2 regions of the Neobacillus sp. DZ-9 genome follow, and region 2 is predicted to be linked to the other one. Evidence: riboswitches for the same ligand, from Rfam matches in the RefSeq annotation. Region 2 holds a riboswitch; the other holds the start of a gene.
The links. Region 2 has a riboswitch for S-adenosylmethionine ahead of metK (methionine adenosyltransferase). Riboswitches for the same ligand answer to the same signal wherever they lie in the genome.

Region 1: linked by a shared signal. The riboswitch ahead of AC59HZ_RS21325 (methionine biosynthesis PLP-dependent protein) and the one ahead of metK (methionine adenosyltransferase) in region 2 are both predicted to bind S-adenosylmethionine.

The regions. Positions count from the first base shown of each region.
Region 1 is NZ_JCAIOL010000008.1:58,595-74,952, reverse strand. It holds gene AC59HZ_RS21385 (ABC transporter ATP-binding protein) at 1-886, shown strand, start outside; gene AC59HZ_RS21380 (hypothetical protein) at 906-1,370, shown strand; gene brfA (ribosome rescue factor BrfA) at 1,343-1,570, opposite strand; gene AC59HZ_RS21370 (sensor histidine kinase) at 1,722-3,176, shown strand; gene AC59HZ_RS21365 (response regulator transcription factor) at 3,176-3,865, shown strand; gene AC59HZ_RS21360 (hypothetical protein) at 4,039-4,524, shown strand; gene AC59HZ_RS21355 (SHOCT domain-containing protein) at 4,694-4,828, shown strand; gene AC59HZ_RS21350 (MFS transporter) at 4,868-6,064, opposite strand; gene AC59HZ_RS21345 (MarR family winged helix-turn-helix transcriptional regulator) at 6,077-6,490, opposite strand; gene metH (methionine synthase) at 6,631-10,080, opposite strand; gene AC59HZ_RS21335 (bifunctional homocysteine S-methyltransferase/methylenetetrahydrofolate reductase) at 10,058-11,920, opposite strand; gene metC (cystathionine beta-lyase) at 11,935-13,110, opposite strand; gene AC59HZ_RS21325 (methionine biosynthesis PLP-dependent protein) at 13,110-14,222, opposite strand; SAM riboswitch class I at 14,304-14,419, opposite strand; gene AC59HZ_RS21320 (helix-turn-helix domain-containing protein) at 14,508-14,861, opposite strand; gene AC59HZ_RS21315 (polysaccharide biosynthesis protein) at 15,442-16,358, shown strand, end outside.
Region 2 is NZ_JCAIOL010000001.1:25,834-42,191, reverse strand. It holds gene AC59HZ_RS00230 (ammonia-forming cytochrome c nitrite reductase subunit c552) at 1-846, opposite strand, end outside; gene AC59HZ_RS00225 (NapC/NirT family cytochrome c) at 849-1,361, opposite strand; gene AC59HZ_RS00220 (glycogen biosynthesis protein GlgD) at 1,801-1,965, opposite strand; gene AC59HZ_RS00215 (YtzC family protein) at 1,980-2,243, opposite strand; gene mnmL (tRNA modification radical SAM protein MnmL/YtqA) at 2,476-3,426, shown strand; gene mnmM (tRNA 5-(aminomethyl)-2-thiouridylate-methyltransferase MnmM) at 3,431-4,003, shown strand; gene tbcS (tetraprenyl-beta-curcumene synthase) at 4,026-5,120, opposite strand; gene AC59HZ_RS00195 (alpha/beta hydrolase) at 5,127-5,930, opposite strand; gene AC59HZ_RS00190 (gamma carbonic anhydrase) at 6,212-6,724, shown strand; gene asnB (asparagine synthase (glutamine-hydrolyzing)) at 6,890-8,794, opposite strand; gene metK (methionine adenosyltransferase) at 9,011-10,210, opposite strand; SAM riboswitch class I at 10,475-10,604, opposite strand; gene pckA (phosphoenolpyruvate carboxykinase (ATP)) at 10,869-12,452, shown strand; gene AC59HZ_RS00170 (hypothetical protein) at 12,469-13,425, opposite strand; gene AC59HZ_RS00165 (RNA polymerase sigma factor) at 13,409-13,927, opposite strand; gene AC59HZ_RS00160 (DUF2584 domain-containing protein) at 14,794-15,036, opposite strand; gene AC59HZ_RS00155 (alpha/beta hydrolase family protein) at 15,075-15,875, opposite strand; gene AC59HZ_RS00150 (ABC transporter substrate-binding protein) at 15,983-16,358, shown strand, end outside.

The DNA of each region.
Region 1 (16,358 bases), on a different contig from region 2:
GAAAGCTGTTGATGATATCTCGTTTCATATTTATAAAGGGGAAACGTTTGGGCTAGTTGGTGAATCAGGATGCGGCAAATCCACATTGGGGAGGACTATCAATCGTTTGTACGACCCGACGTCAGGAGAAATTCTTTTTGATGGCAAGGATATTGCCAATCTATCGAATAAAGAATTGCAGCCCTATCGAAAAAGAATGCAAATGATTTTTCAAGATCCGTATTCATCACTTAACCCATATATGAGTGTCGAAGAAATCATCGATGAACCGCTGGAGATACACACTTCTCTTTCGAAAAATGAACGAAAAGGAATCATGGTTGATATTCTTGAAAAGGTCGGTCTAAAGAAAGAAGACCTGGAAAAATACCCGCATGAATTTAGCGGTGGACAGCGCCAACGGATTGGAATTGCACGGGCGTTATCGATAAATCCTGAGTTCATTCTTTGTGATGAGGCCATATCTGCTCTGGATGTCTCCATTCAAGCTCAAGTCATAAATATGTTAGAAGATTTACAGAGTGAGATGAAGCTTACGTATTTGTTTGTCGCACACGATTTATCCATGGTCCGCCATATCTCAGACCGAATAGGTGTCATGTATCTGGGTAAACTGGTCGAGATATCTAACAGCGACGAGTTATACCATAAACCGCTGCATCCATATACGCAAGCGTTATTGTCTGCTATTCCAATACCAGATCCAATCAAGGCACAAAATAGCAAACGTGAAATTATTACTGGAGAGCTTCCGAGTCCAATAGAAATGGAAACCGGCTGCCGATTTCGATCGCGCTGTCCATTTGCCAAACCAATCTGTGCAGAAGTCGATCCGCAAATGAAACAAGTGGATGGAGAGCATTTTGTCGCCTGCCATTTATACTAAACGAAGGTGGATGAAATTAATGGAAAAAGTAAAATTAGCGTTAAATTATGCACTCATGCTGGAAATGATGAAAGCAAAAGGATTCAATAATCCAACCATCGTTGCTCTCTTAAATGAGGGAAAGGAAGAATTGCTTGAGAGCATGGGGGAAGGAATTCCTACATGGAAATCGTTGATCGACTATTACCATATGAACAAAGTTAAATGCCACCAAGCACTAAAGGAAGGTTATGAATTTTCTTTTATGACAAAAGGAGCACTCAAGTCTTTGCTGAATATTAAGTTTGCGATGAATGAAGGCGAAGATTTCGTTGATACTGGCGAGTTTTTAGACACAGTAAAAATGACCAGTGACAACCTGGAGGCACTCCGTGAAATGATTGCTAAAAATTGGACAATTGTTTTACAAGAAGAAAACTATAGCGAAGACGTTCATCTTCTAAAAATTGAACTGACTCATAAACCGAATTTTAATTTTAAATAACTAGTAAAATAAAAAGAACCATCATTTCCGTCCTGGGATTGATGGTTCTTGTGTTTAAATTGATATAAATGGTCTTTCTTAGTCTTTGTTAATCTTGTTCTCATATCTACATAAACAAACGAGCTGCGCTTTACTTCTGGGTTCATTTTTCCTTCACGCTCAAGCTTTTCTCGTAATTTCTTGGCATTAGATTTTGCCAAATTAATCACTCCTTAAATTAAATTCATTCCATTATATAACAATTATTTTATTCTGAAAACAAATTTATAAAAATTTAAGAAATTCATTATGAGTTCTTTAGAATTTAGGTTTATTCTAAGATAAATGCAAATTTTTAAAAGGTGGATTTTCATGTCAATCCGTAAAAGTCTCTTTCTTTCGAATGCTGCCATGGTCATTATGCCGATCATCATCTTCATTCTTTATTTTACCCTGTTGAATGTCTTGTTCAGCGGTGATTTTAAACTTCTTAGCAATAACTATCACCGTGGCTGGCAATCAGGGGCAGGCGGACAGAATATTGAAGTATTTAATCAATTAAAGAAAACCGCCTCTTTAGAAGAGGAGAAATTTTCGAACCCGTCATACCAGGGTGCCATATCCAAGGAATTGGAGGATATGAATGCCGGTATCATTATCCGAAAAGATAAAAAAGTTTTGTTTTCATCTGATAATGTAAGTAATTTGAAAAAAGAAACGCTGCCAGCTTTCGGAAATGAAGGATATCAACCTATGGTCAGGCTTGGACAGCAGCCTTATTCAATCAGGCAGCATGATTTTTATTTTAAGGACGGGACAGAAGGTACCATTTTTTTATTCGATAAAGGGGTGCCGTTTATCCAATTTGCTAGAAGATTCTTTCCGATGATATTCATTGGATTTGTGCTTATTTTGGTACTAACAAATTCTGTTCTCTCCTATTTTATGTCAAGACGAATTCTTAAGCCAATTAATCAAATGTCCGCAGCTGCAGCAAAAATTAGTGCAGGCAATCTTGATTTCCATTTGGAACCAACGCGAAAAGATGAATTAGGAACACTAGTAAAATCCTTTGATGAAATGAGAGAGAAATTAAAAAAATCAGCCGAACTCAGGGAACAATACGAAAAAAATCGCCGTGAACTCATTGCTAATATTTCCCATGATTTAAAGACTCCCATTACATCTATTCGGGGCTACGTGGAAGGAATTAAAGATGGAGTTGCCAATACAGAAGAAAAGTTCGAGCGTTACCTAGATACCATCCATGCCAAGGCAACTCATATGGACCGTTTAATTAATGAACTATTTCTTTTTTCAAAATTAGACGTCAATAGTGTCCCGTTTAATTTTGAAAAAGTTGAACTGACTCCCTTTTTAGAAGATTATCTCGAGGAAATAAGGCTGGATTTGAGCTATGAAGGTACGCAATTAGTCCTGCTGACGAATTTCCGAATAGCGGTGTATATGGACCGAGATAATATCATCCGAGTAATGAATAATATTATTTTTAATAGTGTGAAATATATCGAAAAAGGTAAATGCCGAATTCAGATTTCCTTCAAAGAACAGGGGGAAATGGTAAAGGTCTCTATATGTGACAACGGGCCTGGAGTCCCAGCTAATGAGATTTCCAATATATTTGACCGTTTCTATCGTGGCGACCCTTCCCGCAGCTCGGATACAGGTGGAAGCGGTCTAGGACTTGCTATAGCTGCCCAAATTATTCAAGCCCATGGTGGTGAGATTTGGGCAGAAAATTCTTCTGGAAGAGGTTTAAGTATCCATTTTACTCTTCCAAAATCGAATGATAAAGGTGAAAACTAATGAGTGAAATATTAATCATTGAGGATGAACGGAGTATTGCAGAGCTGGAACGTGATTATTTAGAAATTGCAGGCTTTGAAGTTGAAATTGCAACAGATGGAAAAACGGGGCTTGAGGCTGCCCTTAATCAAAACTACCGATTAATATTGCTGGATTTAATGCTGCCAAATATTAATGGGTTTGAGATTTGTAAGCAAATTCGAAAAGAGAAAGACATCCCTATCCTTATGGTTACTGCCAAAAATGAGGACATAGATAAGGTTCGCGGTTTGGGACTGGGGGCCGATGATTATATCGTTAAACCATTCAGCCCAAGTGAACTTGTCGCCAGAGTTAAAGCACATTTGGCGAGATATGAGCGGCTGATCCGAAAAAGTGTGCCGCTCGATGAAATTCAAATTCGCGGCCTGCAGATTAATAAATCCTCCCGTCAGGTTTTTATTAATGAAAAGGAAGTAATCTTAACAGCGAAGGAATTTGATTTGTTAACCTTCTTAGCCCTTCATCCTAACCAGGTTTTTACGAAAGAGCACCTGTTTGAACGGATTTGGGGACTTGAATCGATGGGGGATACTGCAACTGTAACCGTTCATGTAAGAAAAATTCGTGAGAAAATCGAAACTGATCCAACCAATCTTCAATATATTGAAACAGTTTGGGGAGCAGGGTATCGATTTAAAGGATATTAAATTGCTTGTTGAGGATGTCCTGCTAGCGGGGGCATCCTGTTTTTTATTTCGAACGATTGGGTAAAAGGTGCATCCGAGTCCGCAATAACGATAAAGTTTAGAAATATTTAAGAATTGCTTTAGAAGGAGTTTAGATATTCTGTTTAAACTAAAGCTTGTAAAACATCAAGGAGGTGACGGGGCTGAAAGTTTCGCATAAAGCCAAGAGATGGCTGCTGATTTTTCATATATTATTCGCAGCAATCATGCTGGGAAATATGACGGCTTTTCTTATTTTTAGTATTACAGCAGCAGCGGCAAGTGATGATGGCTTAATTCAAGCATGCTATCAAGCCATGCATATCCTTTCGAAAACATCAGTGCGAGCTTCTACCATTGGAACGACTATAACAGGCATTCTACTTTCCGTTTGGACCAAATGGGGATTGTTCAAATATTATTGGATCATTTCAAAAGAGGGCCTGACAGTACTTTGTATCGTTCTAAACTTGTGGGGTATGTACACTTGGACCCTTCAAGCTATAAGCAAAACAGATGACCTTTTCTTTGTCAAAACCGAGCTTTGGACTGGGATTATTATTCAAATCATATCACTCGTGCTGATGTACATTATTTCAGTAATTAAACCATGGGGGAAAAGAGTTAGCACCGCCACCTAAGAAATTGGAGGCTTTGCTTTCCTCACATGGTTGAAAGGGCAACAAAACTATTAAGGAAAAACCATTATAAATTTAGGAGTTGATTCATATGCATCACTGGGGATATTTTCACCCTTTCGCATTTATTTTCCCTTTACTTTTCATTGCTTTTTTTGCAGCTAATTTTATAATGTGGAGGCGTAGAGGCAGATTTTGTTTTCAAGGTAATGCCGATGCACAGGTAATCCTGGCAAAAAGATTGGCATCAGGGGAAATTGGTGTCGAGGAATATGAAAAAATAAATGAAATCCTGAAGAAAAAATAAAAGTAAAGACCCTCTTGAAAATCAAGGGGGTCTTCGAGTTTAATTAATTCGCTCTTTATATTGCTTAACTTTCTCTTTTTTACGACTGTGAAGGAAGTAATAAAGGACGATCCCGATAAGGATATAAAATGAACTTAAAAAGTAAAACGAGCCAAAGCCCATTTTTGCAACTAACAAGCCTACAACGAATGAACCTAATCCAATTCCAGTATCAAATATCGATAGGAAGGTTGCAGTTGCAAGCCCTCGTTTTTTAGGAGGGGCATCTTGAAGGGCAATGGTTTGAAAAGTTGGAAAAAGTGTTCCCCACCCTAAGCCGATCAATCCAGCTGAAAATAGGAATGTGCCGGCTGTACCACTATTACTTAATAGAAACATCCCAATGGCAAATAAAACAATAGAAGGGAAAACAATCACGTTTGGACCACGGAGGTCAAACAATTTGCCAGTAAAAGGTCTTGAGATTAAAAGAACAACTGCATAAACTACAAAGAATAAGCTTGAAACGGCTGATAAATGAACTTCAGTTGCATACACATTGACGAAGGAAAGAATCGATGAATAAACAAGTGCAAAGAATGCGCCAATTAGTGAAATGGGAACAGCTGAAGCTTCAAAGAAATTACGAAATGAAAAAGTCGAATAAGCGACTTCCTGCTTAGGTTGTTCTCTCTTCTCTATTTTTACAAAGAATCCAGCAATGAGCGATGCTAACGCACCAATTATACTTAGTGTAAATAATACTTTCGTTCCCCATTGATTCATAGCAGTAATACCTATAAATGGACCGAGGACCATTGCAAGATTGGCCGACATAATAAAATAGCCCATGCCCTCGCCCCTGCGTGAATTCGGAATAATATCAGCGACAATAGTACCAGCGGCTGTTGTTGCCATTCCAAAACCAATCCCATGCAAAAAGCGAATGGTCAGCATACCAGAAATTGTTTTTGGAAAAAAGTAAAATAGCGAGGCCGCAAAGAATATTATAAGGGCTGTTAAAAGAATTTTTTGATGGCCAGCCCGTTCGAGCCATTTGCCGGCGATCGGACGTGAAATGATGGCAGAAATCAAGAATACTGTCGTCATCAGACCTGCTTCAGAAGCGCTGCTATGATATTCCTGTAGTGCGAAATTTGGCAGAGTAACAAGTAAGAAATAAAAGGTTAGAAAAAGAAAAAAGTTACTTAAGGAAATACTAATAAAATCCTTCGTCCATAATTTTGTTTTATCCATATGTTGCACTCCTTATTTAAGCTGCTGTAACCAGCTTTTTTGCAAACTTAATAGCTCTTCCTGTGAAGATAGTGGAAAATTATCTAATAAAAATTCATTTGATTCAAAAACGGCTTTTTCCCAATTTGGGTATTCAGACAATGCCAGGTCAGTTAATTGAATGATTTTCTCGCGCTTGTCTTTGCCTTGCACCTGTCTGACATATCCTTGTTTAACTAGTCGCTGAATGGTGCGGGTCATTGGCGGTGCTTCGACAAACAGGTAATCACATATTTCTTTTTGAGATAAGGAACCTTTTGTTTTTAAAACGAAGATGACCGACCATTGTGAGCCGTATAATCCTAATGGCTTCAATGCCTCATTCAGTTTATTGGTAAGATGACGTGAAAGCTGATGCAGTGTATGGAACAATTCGTGGGTATTCAATGTGGATTCACTCCAAAAATAATTAGTTACCTAGGTAACTATATTCCTTTAATTGAAAAATGTCAAGGTAAGTGTGTTTTGTGGAATATAATAAAAAATCCGCGGAAATATAATCCGCGGAAAAAAATCATCTAACTAATTTATCTCAAAACATTAAAATACCTAGCTTCTGGATGTGCAAACACCATGGCTGAAACAGAAGCCTCAGGTTCCATCATGCAGCCTTCAGTCAATTCAATACCGATTTCTTCAGGTTTAATTAGTTTAAATAATTTTTTCTGATCTTCTAAATCAGGACAGGCCGGATAACCGAACGAGAATCGCTGACCTTGATATTTTGCGGCGAACCGGTCTTGCATTGTAAAGTTTAGTGGATCAGGGAAGCCCCAGCGGTCACGCATCTGCCGGTGAATTAATTCGGCAAAACCCTCTGCTGTTTCTAGTGCCAATGACTGAAGTGCATGACTTTCAAGGAATCGACCTGCGGCTTTAAATTCGTCAGCTTTCTCACGAATGCCTCTTCCAGCAGTGACAGTGAAGAAACCAACATAATCCTTAACTCCACTATCAACCGATTTAATAAAATCCGCCAAACAAAGATGAGGCTCAGACTCTTGTCTAGGGAAATCAAACGTTTCAATGATTTCCTCTGGATTTTCCGGATTATAAATATTTACCTTATTCCCTTCTGATTGAGCAGGGAAAAACTGATAAAGAGCTTGAGGTGTAATCCAATTGTTTGCAGTCGCATCAGCAAGCAATTGATCAACCACTTCTTTTACTTTTAAAGCTTTTTCATCTTTTTCAGCGATTAATTTGGCGATTTTTCCTTTAACTCCAAGGTGATGTCCAATAAGCATTTGCATATTTATATAAGGCTCAATATGTGATAAAGAATAAGACCTTAAGATATGTCTTTTTGTATCCATTGGAGTAAAAACTGGCACTTTTGTAGAAACAGATGGCTTTGGTTTTACGGCAACAGACACAGCAGACCGACTTGGAATATCTCTTGGAATTTCAGCTGCTGCCAATTTTTCTTGTTTTTCAACAAGGAGTTTTTGATGTTCTTCAGGTGATTGCAGCTGATTAGCAAGTGACAATCCGGTCATGGCATCTTTAGCATAAAGCACTAGTCCATCGTACTCTTTAGCAATTTTTGTATCTGTAAACTTACGGGAAAGTGCAGCACCGCCAACTAGAATAGGCATGGAAAGTCCTGCTTCCTTCATGTCTTGTGCTGTTAACACCATTTGCTGCGCCGATTTTACTAGCAAACCAGAAAGTCCAACCATATCTGGTTTTTCATTTTTGATAGCTTGAACCAATTCAGTCGGAGTCACTTTAATTCCTAAGTCAACCACATTATAGCCATTATTGCTCAGAATGATATCAACAAGGTTTTTCCCGATGTCATGAACATCACCTTTAACCGTTGCTAATATAACTTTCCCTTTTGATGCAGAGACATCGCCTTTTTCCATGTGGGGCTCTAAAAAAGCAACTGATGCTTTCATTACCTCAGCACTTTGCAGTACCTCAGCCACTATAAGTTGATTGTCATTAAAAAGACGGCCAACTTCCTTCATGCCGTTCATTAACGGACCATTAATTATATCAAGTGGTGCAGGGTACACCTTAAGCGCTTGATCCAAGTCAGGAAGCAAACCTTCTTTTGTGCCTTCAACAACATAATACGAGAGACGCTCTTCTAGGGTCATATCTGGTAAAGTACTCTTTGCTTCTTTCTTTTTGCCACGATAAAACTCCGTAAAAGTAGCTAATGTTTCATCTGTTGTCGTAAATAAAAGATCATCTGCTAACTTTACTTCCTCTTTTGAAATAGATGCAAAGCGTTCAAGCTTCTCAGTGTTTACGATGGCATAATCGAGGCCAGCCTGTGTACAGTGATATAGGAACACAGAATTTAATATTTCTCTTCCAACTGGCGGTAAACCGAAAGAAACATTACTTATTCCAAGTATGGTCTGAACTCCGGGAAGCTCCTCCTTAATTAACCTAATCCCTTCAACTGTTGCCTTAGCAGAACCAATGTATTGCTCATCTCCCGTACCAACTGGAAAAACAAGTGGATCAAAAATTAAATCCTGGGATTTAAGACCGTATTTGTTCACCAAAAGGTCATGGGAACGTTTGGCAATCTCAAGCTTTCGTTCTGCTGTAACTCCCATGCCTTTCTCATCAATGGTACCTACGACTACTGCAGCGCCATATTTGTGTATTAATGGTACAACCGCTTCAAAACGCTCTTCTCCGTCCTCAAGATTAATCGAATTAATAATTGCTTTACCTTGAGAATATTTAAGCGCCTTTTCAATAACCTTTTCATCGGTAGAATCTATAACAAGAGGAACCTTAACCTTCTTTACTACCTCCTTAATAAAATTCTCCATATCAACGATTTCGTCACGGTCTGGATCAGCAAGGCAAATATCAATAACATGCGCTCCGCCCTTAACCTGCGCGCGGGCAACTTCAGAAGCTTCTTCAAATTTTCCTTCGGTAATTAATCGTTTAAATTTACGAGAGCCAATTACGTTTGTCCTTTCACCAACCATGATAGGTCTTAATGTAGGATCATCATAAACAAAAGGTTCAATACCAGAAACCATGTGTACAGTAGATTGTTTTGTTTCTCTAGGTTTAAAGTTTTTCATAGCCTCAGATATTGCTTTAATATGTTCAGGTGTGGTACCACAACAACCCCCGACTATATTAAGCCAGCCATGAGCAGCAAAATCAGATAATTTTTTCGCCAGAATTTCCGGCGTTTCGTGGTAGTGTCCTTCTTCATCTGGCAAACCGGCATTAGGGTAACAGCTTACTGCTGTTGTAGCAAGCTCTGATAAAGAACGAATATGATCCTGCATGAACTCCGGTCCTGTAGCACAGTTTAGTCCAACGGCAACAGGATTCATATGCTCAATCGATATAAAGAAAGCCTCAATTGATTGTCCCGCAAGAGTCGTTCCCATTGGCTCAATCGTTCCTGATATCACAATTGGAAGTGTTGTTCCGGTCTTGGAAAAAGCACTTTGGATCCCTGCGAATCCAGCTTTTACATTCAACATATCCTGGCTGGTTTCAAGAAGGAGCAGGTCCACACCGCCATCAATTAAGCCTAGAGCTTGTTCCTCGTAGCTGGCTGTAAGTTCATCAAAGGTTGTTCCGCCTGTAACGCTTAACGTTTTCGTAGTGGGCCCCATAGAACCAGCAACATAACGAGGCCATTCTTCGGAATAAACTTTTTGCACTTCGCCAATTGCGATCATTGCAGCGATTTTATTAATTTCATAGGCTTTATAGCCGAGTCCATACTCATCAAGGACGATGCTTGTAGCGCCAAATGTATTTGTTTCAATGATGTCGGCTCCAGATTCAAGATATTCCCGATGTATGTTGGCAATAACAGAAGGGGCGGTCAGATTCAGGTTTTCATTACATCCTTCCAATTCCTCACCGCCAAAATCATCAGCGGTAAGGTTGACACGCTGGAGCATTGTTCCCATAGCTCCGTCCATAACGAGGATTCGTTTCTTTAACTGATCAGTAAATGATGTTTTCGGCAATGTTGTTCCTCCTCACTTCACTTGCCCGCTGATTGGCATATTGAGCAAGCTCAGCGGTTAATTCATAACGTAAAAACGGTGTAATTAAATAAATCCCGTTGAATAAATCTAATGCTGCATCAATTAATGACTTTGTTATGTCAATTCCCAGGCGGGTTGCTGCCAGCGGATTATCGTTCATATTGGCCATTTGTTCACGTATGGAATCAGCAATTTTGATCCCCGGTACTTCATTATGAAGGAACTCTGCATTCTTGCTGCCTGTTAACGGCATAAGGCCAATATAGATAGGTGCATCTAAATGCTTCGTATTTTCATAGACTTCAAGTAACTTTTCTTCTGAAAAAACAGGCTGAGAGATAAAGTAATCGGCCCCGAATTCAACCTTTTTCTCCAATCGCTTGACAGCTTTTTCAAGCGAGCGGACATTGGGATTAAAGGCAGCAGCAATGCTAAAAGCCGTTTTCTGTCCCAAGTCCTTTCCGGAATATGACAAGCCTTCGTTCATTTGCTTAATCATTTTGATTAGTTCAAATGAAGACACATCATAAACGGAAGACGCACCCGGAAAATCTCCTACTCTTGCTGGGTCGCCTGTAATGGCTAAAACATCATGCATACCCAGCGTATGAAGGCCCATTAAATGGGATTGCAAGCCGATAATATTTCGATCTCGGCAAGCGATGTGGATAAGCGGCCGCATTCCTAATTGTTCTTTCACTAGATATCCCAATGATTCATTGGAAATTCGAACTGTAGCAAGAGAATTATCCGCCAGAGTAATAGAATCAATGCCTGCTTCCTTCAACGCTTTAGCCCCTTCGAAAAACTTTGTGGCATCCAGCTTTCTAGGTGGGTCTAATTCTACAATAACCGATGTTCTCTCTTTCACAATTTCTTGCAGAGGAGTGTGCTCCCTTACTGGTGGTTCAACAATGATCTTCTTTGGTTTTAATTGTACTATTTTTTCAGTAACCGGAACACTATTCTTTAATTCTTCTGCAAAAGCTCTAATGTGTTCAGGCGTTGTTCCGCAGCAGCCGCCAAGCAGCCGTACTCCCTGTGTACGGAACGCTTTTGCGGAATTGCGGAAATAAGTTCCATCTCCCTCGGTATAATGGAACTTTCCATCCGTATAGGCAGGGAGACTAGCATTTGGATAGGCGGAAAGAAAGGCACGTTCAGGCAATTCGACCTGCTCCAAAGCTAATAACATATGATGGGGGCCAAGCCGGCAATTAAGACCGACGATATCCGCTCCAAGAGCTTCAAGTCTTTTTAATGCGTCATTGACAGGAGTCCGGTCCTGTAAAAATCCAGGCTCTTGATGGGATACCTGCGCAATAATCGGTAGCTTTGTTTCCTTTCTGGCTATGGTTAGAACCGTTTCAAGTTCTTCAAAATCGTAAAAGGTTTCAAGCAATAATCCATCCACACCTTCAAGAAGGAGGCAATATAATTGCTCCCGAAAGCTGCGCTTTAATTCTTCTAACGTAATGGAATCTGGCTTAACACCTCGATTTCCACCAATTGTTCCAAGAACGTAAGTACTATTTTGGGCTGCTGCCTTTTTGGCAATAGAAACTGCAGCACTGTTAATTTCCTTAACAGAATCCTCTAAACCATACCTTTGCAGCTTTAAATAGTTTGCGGCATAAGTATTAGTTTGAATAACGTCAGCACCGGCATAAATATAAGCCCTATGAATATTTTGGATGTGGTCTGGCTGGGAAAGGTTCAATTCCTCTAAACAACTATCCTTACCGAACGAATACAATAATGTACCCATGGCCCCGTCGGCTATTAAGATTTGATTTTTTAATTTTTCTAAAAAGCTCATATACATTCTCCTTGTTAATAAACCAAATCATTTTGGTACTGCTTCGCTAGGGCCTGTGAAAAATCCTTTATTATGTCATCAGGGTTTTCTAATCCAACAGATAGCCGCAGCAAACTATTTTTGATTCCACGCTTTTCTCTTTCTGCCTGCGGCATGGCAGCATGGGACATTTTTGCCGGATACGATAAAATCGATTCCACTGCGCCAAGGCTAACTGCAAAGACAGGGATTTTTACATTTGAAACAAACGAGCGGACCGCTTCTTCATCATCCAGCTCAAACGATAAAACAGCGCCTGCTCCCTCAGCCTGGGACTTCTGTAATTCAAATTCAGGGTGGTCTTCCAAACCAGGATAATAAACCTTTTTAACAAGCGGATTATCCTGTAAAAACTGGGCAATCTTTAATGTGGATTTTTGGGAGTGCTCCAACCGGACATGAAGCGTCTTCAGTCCTCTAAGCACCAGCCAGGCATCTTGAACTCCTAGAACAGCACCGAAGGAATTTTGTAAGAAATATAGCCGCTTTGCCAAATTTTCGTCCTTTACCACAGCAAGGCCAGCCACAACATCACTATGTCCGGATAAAAACTTGGTCGCACTATGGAGAACAACATCCGCGCCTAGCTCTAAAGGCTTTTGTAATGCTGGTGTAAGAAAAGTATTATCCACAAAGGTTAAAGCTTTAATTTCTTTCGCAAGCACACTAATTGCCTGAATGTCCGTTACTTTTAATAAAGGATTCGATGGAGTTTCCACATAAAATGCCTTCGTATTCGGTTTAATGGCTTGTTTCACTTGATCCAAATCAGTCATATCGACAAAAGTATGCTCAATTCCAAAACGAGTAAGCACCTCAGTAACCATACGGAACGTACCGCCATAAACATCTTCAGTGATCACAACATGATCACCAGAAGATAAAAGTAGAAATGCAGTCGAAATCGCAGCCATTCCGGAAGAAAAGGCAAAGCCTTTAATTCCGCCTTCGAGCTCCGCAATCACATCCTCAAGCGCTTCACGAGTTGGGTTTAAACTGCGGGCATAATCATATTTTCCGAAACTATCAATATCAAATTGATGAAAGGTTGATGCATGCTGAATCGGTACACTGACAGCTCCTGTAGCGGGATCAAATTTATGCCGGTTATGAAGAAGCTTCGTTTCAAAACAATATTCTTCAGTCTCCATTACACAATCACTCCTTCGTTAACTTTGGCTAATGCCTGCTCCAAATCAAAAATGATATCCTCCGCATCTTCAATCCCAACAGAGAAACGCAACAAACGATTACATACACCGGACTGAATTCTAATTTCTTCTGGAATATCCGCATGGGTTTGCGTTGCTGGATAAGTGATAAAGCTTTCGGTGCCGCCTAAGCTCTCAGCAAAACTAATCAGTTTTAAATTTTGTAAAAATGGATTAACCCACGATTCGTCTTTAACACGGAAGGAAACCATTCCGCCTCTTCCTGGATAGAGGACATCTGTTACTCCTTCATGATTAGAAAGATATTCAACCACAGCCTTTGCATTCTTCTCATGCTGTTTCATCCGAAGCGATAAAGTCTTCATTCCGCGCATTAATAACCAGGAATCAAAAGGACTTAAGACAGCACCCGCGCCATTATGATGGAAGGCCAATGCTTCACAAAGTTCTTTGCCTTTTGCGACAACTAGCCCGGCAAGAACATCATTATGTCCGCCTAAATATTTCGTTGCACTGTGGATAACGATATCTGCACCAAGTGCAATCGGCTGCTGCAATAGAGGAGTATAGAAAGTATTGTCAACAATCAGGAGAATCCCGTGCTTTTTGGCAATCTTGGATACTTCAGCAATATCGGATTCCTGCATAAGCGGATTGGTTGGAGTCTCAAGGAAAATAGCCTTTGTTTGCGGAGTAATTTTCTTTTCGATCTCTTCCGGACAACACGTATTCACATATTGGCTGTTCAAGCCCCACTTTTTATAGCCTTTTTCTAATAGACGGTAGGTTCCGCCGTATAAATCCTCGCTTACAAGCCATTCATCACCGGATTCAAATAAGGCAAGAATCGTTAATATAGCGGCCATCCCAGAGCTGCAGGCAAACCCTTGATCAGCGCCTTCTAAATCCGCGATTGTCTTTTCAAGAAGCTGGCGTGTTGGATTTCCGGTTCTGATATAATCAAACCCAGTTGATTGCCCAATCCCCTCGTGGCGGAAGGCAGTTGAAAAATAAACAGGCGGGTTAACGGTTCCAGTTACAGTCTCACTTCGATTTCCAATTTGAGCTAATTTCGTATCAATTTTGTACATAATGCACACTCCTTGTTTATATAAATAAAAAAAGCCTTCTTATAAGAAGAAGACTTTTGCTAAACGACCACATTGTCATTCTTCTTATCTAGCAAATTAACCAATAATTTGCAGGACTTAGCACCTTTTCAATGAAAAATACATTGAAGGTTGCTGAGGTGTCTTCGGGCCATTCCCTCAACCTCTCTTGATAAGAAAATAAATATTTTGACTTTTTATAAAATTTACTACAAAGAGGACATTGTGTCAATTGGTTTTTTAACCATTTAATTGATTAAAGCGCTTTCATCTTCTTTTTTCCCAGTTTTTAAATTTAATAAAGTTTATATATTCTTTAAAGTCATCCTTATTCATGCCATCATTAATGGCTTTTTCGATAATAAATTGCCACTCCTCGTCCAGTAGTTCCTTCCCATTTGGACTCGAAGGATTATCAGACTGATCCAATCCCGTTAGTAAAAACTCCATGGAAACATCTAAAGGCTTTGCCAGCTTCATTAAAAAATGAATAGAAGGGTTTTTATTAAGATTACGCTCAATATAGCTTAAATAAGATTTAGAGACATTTGCTAACTCTGCCAGCTCTGTAATCGAAAATTTTTTTTCTTCTCTTAATTTCTTTATACGCTCTCCAATCATAAGTTTCTCCTCATTACCATATTTATTTTATATGTAGTAAAAATGTTATAAATCTAGCAAGTTAACTGTTCGCTCAAACGAAAAACATTATTCAATTAAGCATTCTTTGGTAAAAATAGTATACTATATAATTCGTTCTATTTAAAGAACATATTTATATGAAAATGCAAAAAAATGATAGATATATGCTGGTTATCATGGAAAAGTAAACGAATTTCAACTTTTTTTAATTTGCATTTTTTTATAAAGGGATTATAATGTTCTTTATACAGAATAAACTTATAGCTGGAACAAAAAAATTAAAGGGTAAAGGTAAAAATTTTTTTATCTGAATTGTTCTATATTAAAAACGAGGTGTTCTATTAATAATAGGTGATGTCTTCTTACCATTATCAATGAAGGCACTCGGTCATGCTGTGGGTTGCAAAATACCTTAGACGCGTTTCGTCGTCGGGAGTGTGATGTGAGGGAGGGTTTGATGCCCTACTATTACCGATTAAAGATTTTGATGATCCTTACTTTAAGAAGATGGATAATCAAAATCTTTAATTTTAATTACTCTATTCAAAGGGGAGAAAGTATGACTTACCGACAGAGAGTGTCTCTATTTTTTTTAGTTGATTCCTGTATTGTCTTAACCGCAATTTTTTTCAGCAGATTCTTGGTAGATGCAACTGTACATGTCATTACTTTTTCGATTATTGTCACTTCTTTAACTATCCTAGTTAGCCATCACCTATTCTCGCTATATTTTAAACTGTATAAAAAAGCTTGGGAGTATGCGAGTATAGGAGAATTGCTAATTATATTTAAGGTGGTAACTGCATCAATTATTGTGGCAGCTTTACTTCAGAAGTTTTTCACTCTTGAAATACAGTTTCGTCTACTAGTAAACACATGGTTTCTCCATATTTTTTTAATTGGTGGATCCCGTTTTTTTTGGAGACTGTACCGTGATTCGCTTATTAATAATAACCATAATAAAAAACGGACTTTAATTGTTGGCGCGGGTTCAGCAGGGACAATGGTGGCCCGGCAGCTCATTAAAAATCAAGGGGCGGATCTATTTCCTGTTGGGTTTATTGATGATGATCTTCACAAACAGCAATTAGATATTTTAGGAATACCAGTTGTTGGGGGAGTAAACTCTATTGTTCAGGTTGTTAATGAACTTCGCATTGATAATATTGTTATTGCCATTCCTTCATTAGGCAGAAAAGAGTTAAATATTATTTTTCAGGAATGTGCTAAAACACCTGCTAAAACGCAAATCCTACCTATGCTTGAGGATATAGTCACGGGGAAGGTTTCAGTTAGTCAGTTCCGTGATGTTCAAGTAGAGGATCTATTAGGCAGAGATCCTATCGATTTGGATATTGAAAAGATTTCATATTACCTTACAGATAAGACAGTGTTGGTGACGGGGGCGGGCGGCTCAATTGGATCAGAAATTTGCCGCCAAATTGTACAGTTCAGGCCCAAAAAGTTGATTCTATT
Region 2 (16,358 bases):
TGACATATGGGTTTCATACTCAGGATGCTGCGATTTTAACATAGGGGTTCCGGAGATATTGCTAATCCAGTCTTTTTCAAACCCATTCTGTTTGGCAATAGTATTATAGTATTCATACATGTCCTCTGGTTTAAAGCCCTTCGTCCACGGAAAAGTAACTTCGCTGTTTTTTGCAGAAAAATAATACTCAACATGGCACTGACCACAAACGTAGCTGCGCATTTCATTCTTCGTTGGGTTAGAAACATCAACACCCTGTGCTTTTAGCGCTTTAAAAAAGCTTGGCCGCGTTACACGTAAATCCATTGTTTTGGGATCATGACAGTCAGAGCAGCCTATTGGTGAGTGACCCAAGGCTTCACCTTTTGGCCAAATTTCCTTGTTAAAATTTGCTCCCCAATAGTGGTCACCCATTTCTTCAATCATTTTTGGCACTGCTGTTGATTTACATGTATAACAAGATCCAACAGATTTATCGGTAATCCGTTTAATGCTGCGAATATCTTCTAGTGCATAAGTATGGCCGCGTTCTTCATTGTACTCCGTTGCAAATCCATATCCGTTAAATAGGATTGGCAGCAGAGGCTCTTTATCTGCTTCATATTTGCTTCGTTTTTCAGAGCCTCCGTAGGTGGTGTCTTCCATTTTTTCATTTTTCTTATAGCTGTTATATTGAAGCGGGAATAGTTTTTTAAACGCCTCATTACTAATTTCGTCTTCAGATAGGCCCGTTGTCTTTTGACCTGCTGCAGCGGCTGTTTTCTCACCGGAATCATGACCACACCCGGATATGATCAATACCATTGCGACCAGGAAAAGATATGCCCCATATCTTAACCTTCCCATTTTTAAAATCCTCCCTTTTTCTCTAATAACTCTCCTGATTTAGGCGGCTCTTTATAATGATCATCCTTAAAGCCTTTTCCATGCGGTACGGTTTTGTGACAGGAAACACAGCTATCCTTAGCATCATGTGATACGTTCGTAATCGTACTTTTGTGGCAGGAGATACAGTTTTCATTAATGACTTTCATTGTTCTGTCTGCCGCATGAATGACGTCAGGAATGTCCTCTGTGCCTAAGGAGTTGTAGTACACATGTGTCATCCCAGCCCGACCCTTGAAAAAAAGCTTTTTAGCTATATTCTCGTGGGGAAGATGGCAGTCATTACACGACAATTTCGCGTGGGTTGAGTCCATGAATGAAGTATAAACCGATTGCATCGTGTGACAGTTTTGACAAAAGCCCGGTGAATCTGTGTAGGCCATGGTTTTTACTGTTACCAGCGATAAAAATACTCCGCCTAACAGAGCCATAACAACTAAGAGCTTTTTGTCGATTTTAAGAAGTTTTTTAATCATCTCTTCACCTCCCATTAAGATCTTTTTCTCTTTTTATAGTTAAAGTACCTTAATACCTTAATCCTAATTTGACAACTAAAAATGCGAGCGGTTAATAGATGTGGATAATTTGTGAACAAATTCACATAAAATTTGAATAAATATGCTAGTAAACAATCGTTTATCTAGAAAAAAGTGGAAGTTTTGGAATTAAGTATTTTCATCCAATATCTTATTTAAACCATTTAAAAACATCTCAATCTGTGACCTGCATCACACATTAAATGGGAGATGTTTCTAAAATGTGAACAGGGTTTTTATCCTATTTTGAAGGTGATTTTAATGAGAAATTGATGTCACATGTGATTTTTAGCACTTTTGAAAGTAATTTGATGCAGAAAAAAAGATCCCTCAAAGAAAAAAAATGAGGGATCTTGCCATTTTTATTATGACGATTGTCTTATTCTTGATGCATTTTCGATTTTACTGGCTGGCCGCCTGAATTTTCATATTGCTTTTTAGCCTGCTTTACGACATCAACATCTTGTCCGAATTCAATATCTTGATTATTGATACCATTTCGTGTTTTTTGTTCGGGGTTTTGTTGTTTTGAACGTTTTTTCAAAAAGTTTCCCTCCCTTAATTCCCTTGCAGGATCAAATTGTTTTGAAGCTGTTGAATTTGCAGCCTCATTCTGTGAAGCTGCTCCCGCTGCTGGGAATTTGCACTGTGGGCCATTGTTGCAATATCTTGGTAGGTTTCTTCAAGCGTTTGTAAGGCTTTAGTGTAATCGTCGTTATTATAATGCTCTTGAAGGCTGCTTTCCTTGTATTGATCCTGGGCATATCGAATAGCATCCTCACATTGCTGCATTAATGTCTCCATGGATTCACGAGTTGCCATCTTTAGAACCCCCTTCTTCTCTTTAGAAGCACACTGCTTCATTTCTTATTCTGTTCTCCATTCGCTTTCCTATGACAATGAACGATTTGATAAATGTTGGGAATTCTACTGTGATAAACTCAATGGATAAGCTTTTCACTTCATGTTAAAATCAAAGTTATGCAAACTTTTTTAAACTTGAATGTTGATTTGCACTCCATCAACATTATTTCAAAATAAAGGAGGTTTTCTGATGCTTCAGACTAAACCTTTTCCATATGCATCTGATAATAAACGTTATCATACTTGGAATTATCACCTTCGAAATCAATTTGGTCATAAGGTATTTAAAGTCGCGTTAGATGGTGGCTTTGACTGTCCTAACCGTGATGGCACGGTCGCCCATGGCGGCTGCACCTTTTGCAGTGCTGCAGGTTCCGGAGATTTTGCCGGGAACCGTGTCGAGCCACTTGAAACACAATTCAACAAAATTAAAGATAAAATGCATACAAAATGGAAGGATGGCAAATATGTGGCCTACTTTCAGGCCTATACTAATACTCATGCTCCTATTGAGGTACTGCGAGAAAAGTTCGAGACTGTGTTAAAGCAAGAAAACGTAGTAGGTCTCTCGATTGCTACCCGTCCCGATTGTCTCCCTGATGATGTTGTCGAATATTTAGCGGAATTAAACGAACGAACCTATTTATGGGTTGAGTTAGGCTTACAGACGGTTCATGAACGTACGGCTTTACTGATCAACCGGGCACATGATTTTCAATGCTATGTAGATGGTGTCAATAAGCTAAGGAAACATGGTATTCGCATTTGTTCGCATTTAATTAATGGTTTGCCGCTAGAGACGTATGACATGATGATGGAAACGTCGCGGGAAGTTGCCAAATTAGATGTACAGGGAATTAAAATTCACTTGCTTCATCTTTTAAAAGGCACTCCAATGGTGAAACAATATGAAAAGGGCATGCTCGAGTTTCTTTCGCAAGAAGACTATGTAAATTTAGTTTGCGATCAATTAGAAATTTTACCGCCGGAAATGATTGTCCATCGAATTACAGGTGATGGACCAATTGACTTAATGGTTGGTCCGATGTGGAGCGTAAACAAATGGGAAGTATTAAACTCGATTGATGCGGAACTAAAACGCCGGGAAAGTTGGCAAGGTAAATTTTATCAAGGGGTTTAAATCGATGAAAATGGAACGAATTCTTCCGTATGCAAAAAGCTTACTTAAAAAAGCTATTCAAACCGGCGATGTTGTCGTGGATGCTACTTTAGGAAATGGACATGATACGTTATTTTTAGCCGATTTGGTTGGTGAAACCGGTAAAGTGTTTGGATTTGATGTTCAAGAGGCGGCTATCCATGTCAGCAATGAACACCTAAGCGCACACGGAATGTCAGAGCGTGTAACCCTCTTTCATGGAGGTCATGAGCATTTATTTGAAAAAATACCAACGGTTTATCATGGAAAAATTACCGGGGCCATTTTTAACCTAGGTTATCTCCCTGGCAGTGATAAATCAATTGTGACCCAGCCAGAAACGACTATTGCTGCCATTGAGCAATTAATGAAGATTATGGCACCTGAAGGAATCATTGTTCTTGTTATCTATCACGGTCACGAGAAAGGGGCCGTTGAACGGGATTCCCTACTTCAATATTGCCAAGAAATAGACCAAAAAACAGCACATGTCCTTCAGTATCAATTCATCAATCAACTGAATAACCCGCCGTTTATTGTTGCAATTGAAAAAAGGTAAAAACCAGGCCACGCCTGGTTTTTTATTTAATCATAAGTCTAGTTACAAAGGATGGCACCGATTTTTGCAGTGAACGGTAGGCAAGTCCATTGAAATAAAAGAAATAACTTATCCATCCGCCAGATTTGATAATTCCTTTTGCCAGTTTACGTACATTTTTCTGTTTTCGGACTTTCGAATCAGATAAATATATCCCCAATAGGCCGCGATTAATTAGCTGATGGAATTTTTTATGGGGAAGGAATTCCGTATGTCTGTCAGCCTCCGTAACAAAATGCTTTAACCGCTTAAAAAGCGTTTCTTCGCTTTCATAATAAGAACAAAAGTTCAAATCGCCTCCGGCAACGTCCTCCTCTTGGTCGATAAAATAATCCAAAAGGATATGCAAGCCTTGAATATAGGGAAAATAACCCTTTCGAATGTTTTCGGCGTCACTAGCCTGAAAATCTTCCCTCATCGCATAAGAAATCAGACAAAATATCCCTAATGTTGAACCAGAACAGGCAGAGAATTCATACCATTCCATTGGCGGCAATTGATTTTGATGGCGATGAAACCAATTTTCAAGACGCGGCACTCGTTCATCTTTCGCAACATGTTTATGAATTTGCAGATCACAATAATATTGGCACAGTTCAAGCAGATAATCCTTTATCAATTCATAATGTGGAACATCTCTTAAAATATCGCGGCAGGCTTCTGATAAATCATTCAAATAGTTATCATCATCCTGATCCTCGCGAAGCCGGTAATAATTTTTCTTTTCCGCATCTAATATAAGTGCATCGCGCATTGATTCATGAAGGGCCGCAAAATCATCGGGATCTAGTGAGGTGCTTCGGTCACATAGATTATCAAGATAGTCACTAATCGTTTGATAAGCAACAATAAACTTGATTGCTTTTTTATAATGCTCACCTGAAGTGATAGCTAGAATACTTCCTCCCTCACAATGAAAGGTTTTATGCTCAATACTAGCTAGAGCCTGAGTTCTTAATTCAGGGTTCGGAATTTTTTCAGCTCGGCTTTTCCAATAAGCCAATTCTTTGTGTACGGCTGGAAGTATTTTTCGATAAACCCTGGACATAAGGGTGATTGGCTTCATGGAATACGACAACCCTTTCTATACAATATAACCAATTGCTTTTAATTGACTAATAACAAAATCCTTAGCGTATTCAAATACCTCTTCACGCTCAGGTTCATTAAAAATTTCATGGTAGTATTTTGGCCATTCTTTAAACCTTTTTTCTGATAATGGGACATGATTGAACCATTCCTTAACGGTTCCTTTCTTGACAATTTTGTCATCCCCGCCTTGCATAAGAAGCATCGGAATATCTTGAGTTTGTTCAAGCTTATGGAATGCCTCCTTCATAGCCGCAGCAAGTTCACGATACCATCTTATCGAAACCTTTGTCACATAAAGAGTATCATTGGAATCAGCTTCCCGTACGTCTGCATTTCTCGTCGCCATGTGAACGGTTAAACCTGAATTAACCCTGAAAGAAGGGAATACGACATTTAACCCATGTGAAACAAACTCTAAAAATTTTGAAGGTGTATTTACAAGGCCTAAGCATGGTGATGATAGAATAACCCCTGCAATATTTAATCTTTCTTCCTGCAGAAGACGGATTGAGATCAGTCCCCCCATACTATGGCCCAGTATAAACACTGGTAAATTATAGCGGTAGGCTGCCTGTACCCAATCCTTCACTTCAATTATGTAATCATCGAAGGAATCGATATGACCGCGGTTGGCTCGTGTTGTCATACCTTGCCCAGGAAGGTCAGCCATAATGACATGAAAGCCTGAAGAACGCCACATCTCAATCAGCCACCCGTACCTGCGATGGTGCTCCATTGCCCCGTGTACCATCACAATGACCGCTTTTGCATCCCCTTCTGCTTCCCACTTCCACATACTTTTATATCCCCCTAAAATAGTTGAAAATAATAAAAAACTTTAGCTTTGAAAAAGGCTCCCAATCTTCGCTACAATAGAACTATCATCAAGGCTATTTTCGCAAAGATTGTTGTTTTTCGTATAGGTTCATCAACCCGTATAACATGATTCTTTCGTGGCATCTTTTCGTATGAATATTTGCGAAGAATTGCCTAGAAACTTTGTAAATGACCCTAAATAAGTTCTAAAAGCAATAAAGTTTACGAAAAAGAGCCATTATCAAAAAAGGAGCTACTAGTATGATTTATCCCTTTAAAGATAAGTATCCGTTAATTGCCGAATCGGCCTTTATCGCAGATTATGTCACGATTACAGGCGATGTTGAAATTGGCGAAGAATCCAGCGTTTGGTTTAATTCCGTCATTAGAGGCGATGTTGCCCCGACAAAGATTGGCAATAAAGTAAATATCCAAGATAATTCTATCTTACACCAAAGTCCCAATAACCCGCTAATTTTAGAAGATGAAGTAACGATTGGGCATCAGGTGATTCTTCACAGCTGTATCATCAGAAAACGGGCCTTAATCGGAATGGGGTCCATCGTTTTGGACCAAGCTGAAATTGGTGAAGGGGCCTTTATAGGGGCCGGAAGCCTTGTCCCGCAAGGAAAAAAAATTCCCCCTAATACATTAGCATTCGGCAGGCCGGCTAAAGTTATTAGAGAATTAACTCCAGAGGATATAGATGATATGGAAAGAATCACAAGAGAATATGCTGAGAAAGCGCAATATTATAAGTCCTTACAATCATAATAAGAAAAGCGGAAGCGCCTTGCTCAGGGGCGACAAGCATAAGACGAGCCGGCGGAAAGGTTGCTTTTTAACCTTTTCGACGGATTGGCTTATGACCTCGAGCCCCTAGGCGCTGAAGCTAGACATAAAAAATGCACCCAAATATTTCGGGTGCATTTTTTATAGTTAGTTTTTCAGTGTTTCAAGAGCTTTTGCTGCGGCATATTCACGCTGAAAAGAATAAACGTCTTCGACATATACTTGATGCCATACCATAAACATAAGCACTGTCCAGATTTTCCGGCTGTTATCAGCTTTGCCTTGGCAATGGTCCTCAAGCAGTCTTAACACATATTGTTTATTAATTAAGTGTTCTGTATTGCTTTCGCGAATGATTTTCTTTGCCCAATCATTCATTTCGTTCTTTAACCAGTGACGGATTGGCACTGGGAAGCCAAGCTTTTTACGATTCAGTACATGTTCTGGAACAACGCCCTCAGCTGCTTTACGTAAAATATACTTCGTTGTACCATTAGCTGTTTTTAAGCTTGTTGGAATTTTTGAAGCCACTTCAAATACAGCTTTATCAAGGAATGGAACACGCAGCTCCAGCGAATGTGCCATCGTCATTTTATCAGCCTTTAATAAAATATCTCCACGCATCCATGTATGAATATCGATGTATTGCATTCTGTCAACAGGATCATAGCCTCTGGATTCTTCGTAAAGAGGTTTTGTAATGTCTGTATAGTTTAATCCTTGACGGTACACATTTAAAAGTTCCCGTTTTTCCTCTTCCGTGAACATTTTGGCATTTCCGATATAGCGTTCTTCCATTGGTGTCACGCCGCGTTCGATAAAACTTTTGCCTTTCGTGCCTTCGGGCATCATATTAGCGATCCCTTTTAATAGCACCTTACCGACTCTCGGAATTTTATTAAATACCTCTAACGATTGCGGTTCGCGGTAAATATTGTATCCGCCGAACAACTCATCTGCACCTTCACCTGAAAGTACAACCGTAACATGCTTCCGCGCTTCGCGAGCTACAAAGTATAACGGTACGCAGGCAGGGTCTGCAAGTGGATCATCCATATGCCACATGATTTTTGGAACTTCATTCATATATTCCTCTGGAGTAATCACATAGCTGATATTTTCCACGCCCAGCTTTTCGGCTGTCTCTTTGGCAACATCAATTTCACTAAACCCATTATGCTCAAAGCCTACTGAGAAGGTTTTGATAGCAGGATGAAATTGCTTGGCGATGGACGCAATTATTGAAGAATCGATTCCGCCGGAAAGGAAGGAGCCGACTGGAACATCGCTTCGCATATGCTTCTCGACTGAATCAAATAGGATGTCACGAATTTCTTTGACGAAATCATTTTCTGATTTCTGAACTGGCTTAAAATGGGCCTTCCAATAACGCTTCATTTCCATTTTAGAGCCGATTTTCTTTGTAAAATAATGTCCGGGCTCGAGCTTGTTAATTCCGTCTGACAGGGTGTTTGGCTCAGGGACAAATTGATAGGTTAAATAATGCTGTAAGGAATCATAATTTAGCACATCGTTTTCTAATGCAAGGAGAATACTTTTTTTCTCGGAAGCAAAGAACGTTCTTTCGCCGTCTTCAAAATAGAAGAACGGTTTGATTCCAAACGGGTCGCGTGCCCCGTAAAGCGATTGCTCTTGTTTATCCCAAATGACAAAGGCAAACATGCCGCGCAGCTTTTCCACTGCTTTTTCCTTCAAGTGGCTGTAAAGAGCGATAATAACCTCTGTGTCTGAACTTGTAGCAAATTTTAAGCCCTCATTGAGAAGCTCTTCACGAAGCTCTACATAGTTATAGATCTCGCCGTTAAAAATGATCCAATAGCGCTCATTTTCATAGGTCAGCGGCTGGTGCCCTGATTCAATATCAATAATACTCAAGCGGCGGAAGCCAAATTGAATATGGTCATCATAATAAAAACCATCATCATCAGGCCCACGATGGGTTATAATATCGTTCATATTTTTAAATTGTTGTTTTTCTACATCACTATAGCTTTGTGTTTTGTCGTGTACACAACCGATAAAACCACACATTATGTACCTCACCTACTCCAGTTCAAAATATCCTTGCTAAAAACATACTCTCTAATACTACCACTTTTTTATAAAAATGGAACTGTGAACTTGAGGAAAATCAAGTACAATCATTTTTCACTTCTTTCGACCTACTTAAACCCCGCTTTGCATTAAAATAGACTCTAATAATATAAAAGGAGTTACATATTTATATGCAACTCCTTATCAGGCTAATTATAGATTTGCTTGCTCACGTAATGTTTGAGCTTTATCGGTACGTTCCCAAGGAAGATCAACATCTGTACGGCCAAAGTGTCCATAAGCAGCTGTTTGCTTATAAATTGGGCGGCGAAGGTCGAGCATGTTGATAATGCCAGCTGGGCGAAGGTCAAAGTTTGCACCTACAAGATCAACTAAAACATCCTCGCTTACTTTACCTGTGCCAAAAGTATCAACAGAAATGGAAACTGGTCTTGCTACACCGATTGCATAAGCAAGCTGTACTTCAACCTTATCAGCAAGACCTGCTGCAACGATATTTTTTGCTACATAACGTGCTGCATATGCAGCAGAACGGTCAACTTTTGTCGGATCCTTACCAGAGAAAGCACCGCCGCCATGACGAGCATATCCGCCGTAAGTATCAACAATGATTTTGCGTCCTGTCAAGCCTGCATCCCCTTGTGGTCCGCCGATAACAAAACGGCCTGTCGGGTTAATGAAGTATTTTGTATTTTCATCAATTAGTTCATTTGGAACAACTGGATTGATCACATATTCTTTAAGGTTTCGCTGGATCTGCTCAAGCGAAACTTCTGGGTGATGCTGCGTTGAAATAACAATTGTATCTATGCGAACTGGTTTGTCGTTCTCATCATATTCAACGGTAACTTGTGTTTTACCATCCGGACGTAGATAAGGTAGAAGCTCCTCTTTACGAACTTCTGTTAAACGGCGTGCCAGCTTATGAGCAAGTGAAATTGGAAGAGGCATTAACTCTTTTGTTTCATTACATGCAAAGCCAAACATTAAACCTTGGTCCCCTGCACCAATTGCTTCGATTTGCTCATCAGACATTAGTCCTTCACGAGCTTCAAGCGCTTGGTCAACCCCCATTGCAATGTCTGGAGACTGTTCATCGATCGATGTTAATACGGCACAAGTTTCCGCATCAAAGCCGTACTTTGCACGAGTGTAACCAATTTCTCTAACTGTTTCGCGGACAATTTTTGGAATATCCACATAAGTAGAAGTGGTGATTTCCCCAGCTACAAGTACTAAGCCTGTTGTTACGGAAGTTTCAGCCGCAACACGGGCATTAGCATCCTTTGCTAAAATAGCATCTAAAATGGAATCAGAAATTTGGTCACAGATCTTGTCAGGATGACCTTCAGTTACTGATTCAGAAGTGAACAAACGACGTTTTGTTGACATCTGAATTCCTCCTATATTATTAAATAAAGTGAGGTTATGTGTGGGGCTATGTTACCTTGTTAGTTTAACCTCGGGTTGATACGGAACTCATTCCCTTAGTAGTATGAAATAAACACGGGTATTTTATTAATAACAGCTGTTATTAATAAACCCGGCTGAAGATTCTCACGATGGAATAAAGAAAAAGCGATTATGGAGCACAAAAACAAAAAACCTTTCCATCTCATGAGGAAAGGTTGAGTGCAAATGTTTGCGTGCCTTTCACTCTTATCGTTCAAGGCCAAGCCTTGCCTCAGGTTTAGCACCTTTGCCCGAAAAATAAAACAAAACCATTCTTCGTTTGCAGGTTGCTGGGTTTCATAGGGCCTGTCCCTCCACCAGCTCGGGATAAGAGAGTATCCGTTCAAATTAAAATCATACCCTACAATATCGAACGGTGTCAATCGATATTTATGAAACTTTTACCATGCAAATGACTTTAAACATAAAAATATTTTAATTTCATGATATAAATATTTTCTTTTTGCGCATTCCCTGAATAATGTATAAAATACAACTTGAACTTACTAAATAGTATAGACTAATTTTATAAATGTGTTATACTAATTGATATAATAATCGCCATTTGAAATTAAATAAAAAGGATGGTTAATTAAAAATGAATTCTGTTCATATTCCCAATGAATTAAAGCAATTACTTAAAGAAAATAATGTCCAAGTTCAATTATCAGTTCCTCAGCTAGTTGAAAAAATTCTAAACCGAAATGAAGGATCCTTAACTTCAACTGGTGCAGTTCGTGTTTCCACAGGCAAGTATACAGGACGTTCACCACAAGATAAATTTATTGTCGTTGAAAATTCAACAAAGGATAAAATCGCTTGGGGATCCAATCAGCCTATTTCCGAAGAAGTATTTACTAACCTCTATCACAAGGTATTAGAGTACTTAAAGGAACAAAATGAGCTCTTTGTATTCAAAGGTTTTGCCGGAGCCGATAAAAAATCGCAACTGCCAATTCAAGTCGTAAATGAATTTGCTTGGCATAATCTATTCGCTCACCAGCTGTTTATTCGTCCATCAGAAGACGAATTGCTTGAACATGAAGCAGGCTTTACGGTAATCTCTGCTCCTAATTTCAAGGCAGACCCAGCTGTAGATGGCACAAACTCAGAAACCTTTATTATTATTTCATTTGAACAACGCATTGTGTTAATCGGCGGAACAGAATATGCCGGTGAAATGAAAAAATCAATTTTCTCTGTGATGAATTATTTGCTTCCTGAAAACAATATTTTTTCAATGCACTGTTCTGCAAATGTTGGGCTTGAAGGGGATGTGGCGTTATTCTTTGGATTGTCCGGTACGGGAAAAACTACCCTTTCAGCAGATCCTAATCGCAAGCTTATCGGCGATGATGAGCATGGCTGGTCTTCCAATGGCGTCTTTAATATTGAAGGCGGCTGCTATGCGAAATGTATTAACCTTACCCGTGAGAAAGAACCGCAAATTTTCGATGCCATTCGTTTCGGTACTGTGCTTGAGAATGTTACGGTTAACCAAGAATCCAGAATCCCGGATTATGATGATGGAACATTAACTGAAAATACTAGAGCAGCCTATCCAATTCAAGCTATAGACAATATTGTTCTGCCAAGCGTTGCAGGACATCCAAATACAATTGTATTTTTAACTGCAGATGCCTTTGGAGTATTGCCTCCAATTGCAAAATTAACGAAAGAGCAAGCAATGTACCATTTCTTAAGCGGTTATACATCTAAGCTTGCCGGAACCGAGCGTGGAATCACATCTCCACAAGCAACCTTCTCTACTTGCTTTGGAGCGCCTTTCTTGCCGCTTCCTGCAACTCGTTATGCTGAAATGCTTGGAGAAAAAATTCTTGAACATAATGCCAATGTCTTTTTAGTCAATACAGGCTGGACTGGCGGCGAATATGGTGTCGGAAACCGTATGAAGCTTTCTTATACACGCGCAATGGTTCAAGCGGCACTTGAGGGTGAATTGAACCATGTAGAAACAGTCAAGGATGAAATCTTCGGCCTGAACATCCCGCTTCATATTGCCGGTGTTCCTGATGAAGTTCTTCAGCCAAATAAAACGTGGGCAGACCCAGAAGCCTATGAAGTGAAAGCAAAAGAACTTGCTGCTAAGTTCCGTGAAAACTTTAAAAAGTTTACGAATGTTGCTGCAGAAATCGAAGAAAAAGGCGGACCTATCGCTTAAATACAACGAGCCCTTATCAATTTGATAAGGGCTTTCTTACTTCCACTTCTTCTGATTTTTGTAAAATTGTAAAACGGTATTTGCCGCTTTTATTAAGGTTGAAATCTCCTTGATACATCGAAATCTTTTTTCCATCCGTTGTCGTGTAATCTGTTTTATCTTTAAAGGTGAATTCGGATACCTCTCCATTTTCTAAAGCAAATATCTCTAATTTTAATTCAGAAGGAAGGTTATCTCCCTCTACCTCAATGGAAACATCCTCGTAGAAACCAGCGTGTAAATCTTCTTGTGAAATCATCAAAGTAGAATTACCAACTTTAACGTAGGGCTCTTTTACATAGATGGAAAATTCGCCGATTTTTTTATTGCCTGCAGTGAATTCAAGATTCCATATTCCGGGTAAATCAAGCGATTTAAAGCCAGTCATTGCATGACCGTCTGCACCATACATTCCACCTGAAATGACCGTTGTTGTCAGATGTTCTTTTACCCCAGTTTTTACATGTACGGCATCAATTTTAAGAGGCTTATTTGCAAAATCTTTTTGATAGTCGCCCCATAAATAAACGGCTATCTTCGATACACCCCTTTGGTCCTTCTCTATCCATTCCAATGGAGCCAGCAGGCTTACCTTGTTAGGAATACCAAAATTACTATCTGCATAAAGAGGAGAGCCGTCCGTATCCATAAGTGCAAAATATTCACCTTGTTGTACTGCCTTGGTTCTTCCAGAGCCAGTAATTTGTGAAGAAGAATCTTTTTTTTCAGTAAAATAAAGGAGTGGAGCTAGTAATACAAGGACAAATACGGCAGCCAACGCTGCCAGTCTTTGAAAGTTAAATGGTTTTCTATGTTCTCTAGTACTTGCCTCATCAATTACCATTAACATATCCGTTCTCTGTTTTGTTGTTAATTCATGCTTTGGAAAATTTGAGAGCATCTCTAATAAATCTTTATCAGATAATTTCCTCAAAGTACTCCCCCTCCTTCAGACACTCATTTAATTTTCTCACTGCCCGATGAAATGTTACATTCACTTTATTTTCTGACCAACCGAGAACTTGGCCTGCTTCCTGTGAAGAAAGTTCGGCAATCCCCCTAAGTATGATTACATCGCGATAATTATCTTTTAGTTTGTTTATCGTCTCGTATAATTTTGCATATTCGAATTTCCTAAGCAGCATTTCCTCTGTAGGCTCAAGGCGTTTTGGTGATTCATTATCTAAAAGCTTTTTAAGCTTTTGCCAAACGGATCTTTTCCGGTAAAAATCTATGGCTGTATTTCTCGCGATTGAAATCAGCCAGGTTTTCGGGCTCGATTCATTTTTATATCGGCTATAGGCTTGAAACGCCCGCAAAAAGGTCTCCTGAACCAAATCCTCAACATCCATCGCTCCTGTATAATAGACTAAATAATTTGTGACATCTTTTTCATATTGAATGAACCATTTTTCAATTGGATGAGCTCGCTCCAACCTTGCTCCCCCCTCTAACAAAATACTTATGTTTAAAAATTTTTTATAATAATAAGACGTTTCATTCTTTTTAATTCTTACACTTTCTTTAAAAGCTGTGTTAAACTTTCCGGAAGCTTGAATTTTTGATGGTGACGGGCTTTATGAGCCGTTCATAACGACCGGCAGCTTGAATTTTTGATGGCGACGGCTTTATAAGCCGTTTATAACGACCGACAGCTTGAATTTTTGATCGTGACGGGCTTTATAAACCGTTCATAACGACCGACAGCTTGAATTTTTGACGGTGACGGGCTTTATAAGCAGTTCATAACGACCGACCGCTTGAATTTTTGACGGTGACGGGCCTTATAAACCGTTCATAACGACCAGCAGCTTGAATTTTTGATCGTGACGGGCTTTATAAGCCGTTCATAACGACCAGCAGCTTAAATTTTTGACGGTGACGGGCTTTATAAGCCGTCCATAACGACCGATAGCTTGAATTTTTGATGGTGAAGGGATTATGAGCCGTTCATAACGACCAGCAGCTTGAATTTTTGATCGTGACGGGCTTTATAAGCGGTTCATAACGACCAGCAGCTTGAATTTTTGATCATGACGTGCTTTATAAGCCGTTCATAACGACCAGCAGCTTGAATTTTTGACGGTGACGGGCTTTATGAGCCGTTCATAACGACTAACCGCTTGAATTTTTGACGGTGACGGGCTTTATAAGCCGTTCATAACGACCGTCCGCTTGAATTTTTGATGGTGACGGGCTTTATAAACCGATTATAGTGACCGTTCAATATAAAAAAAGACCTTCGCGGTCACTGTAAGCTTTTCACAGTAACCATAAAAAAAGCAGGCATCTATCAGCCCGCTTAGTTCGTGGAATTCAATGAAATTAGTTGATACGTGATGGTTGTGCTGTTCTTTTGCCATTCTACTTTTTTTATCATTGCGGTTCCGTTTGAATCGCTTTCGATTGTTTTTCTCACATCAATTGGAATCTCAATTGGATAGAGTCTGAATCCTTCCTTTTCTAAAGTAAATAGGTTTTCATCTACTCGCTTCTCTCTACCCTTTGTCACAATCATCGTATTTAATTCAAGAGGCATACCCATCAAAAATCCGCTCCTCTGCTCTTAATAATCATATTTTATCATTTATTGCCATTGGATTTCATCCACTTCGTTAAATCTTCAACCACTTTTCGATTATTGGCTGGGGGAAAATAATGCGTAAATTGCTCAAAGTACCAGCAAGCCACATGCTTGTCCAATTCCCTTAGCCTTTTTTCCAGGCGGTAAGCATGCTCAACAGACACATTGTGGTCCTTAACACCATGAATAATCAGGACTGGAGAAACAAGGTTTTCAAGCCCATAAAGCGGAGTTCTGTCTTGATACCGTTCTGGATATTTTTCAGGTGTCCCGCCAATTACCCTTTTCATCATTCTTCGTAAATCATTCCGTTCATAATACGTCAGGGCCATGTCACTGACACCCCCCCAAGTGACAACAGAAGCTGCATCAGGAAACTGAATCCCTGTTAACAACGCCATCACACCGCCGCGGGAAAACCCAAAAATGTGGATAGCCTGAACTCTAGGTAAAGATTTCAACAACAAATACGCTGAAAAAGCATCCAGCCTGTCGTCACCGGCAAAATCTTCATTGCCCTCTCCGCCTTGATTTCCACGATAATATGGAGCAAACACGATAAATCCCTCAGCGGCAAACTGAGCAATCCTAGAAGGTCTTACCTTACCGACATTTTTAATCCCGCCGCGTAAATAAAGAAAACCATCCATCCGGCCTGCACATATTGGTTCCGCAAGCATCCCCTTTACCCGTAACCCACCAGATAGATATGTAATTACTTTTAATTCCACCTTTGGATTAGGTGAAGGAAACCGCTGTATGTCTAAGATTTTTCCATCATCAAGGTTCAACTCTGTCATCTATCCTTCCAAATTAATTATCACTGGGCATTCACACATTTTTTTCCTTTTCATACATTATCATAGGCAATACGCCCAGATTGAATGGTAAATAAGGAGGTTTATACATGAGAAAATGGCTAAAATTCAGTTTTTCCTTTCTCCTCATTGCTATACTGATGTTTTCACTCGCAGCTTGCAATAACAATGACACACCTAAACCAACAAAACTAGAAAAAGTAAGGATCGCAGAGGTTACCCGCTCTATTTTCTATGCCCCTCAATATGTTGCTACTTCTAAAGGCTTCTTTAATGATGAAGGTCTTGACGTCACCATTACCACGACCCCCGGCGGCGACAAAACGATGACGACTCTTATCTCAGGGGGTGCAGATGTTGCCCTAGTCGGCTCTGAAACATCCATTTATGTATATGCTCAAGGTTCCAATGACCCGGTCATCAATTTTGCACAATTAACACAAACAGACGGAACCTTCCTGGTTG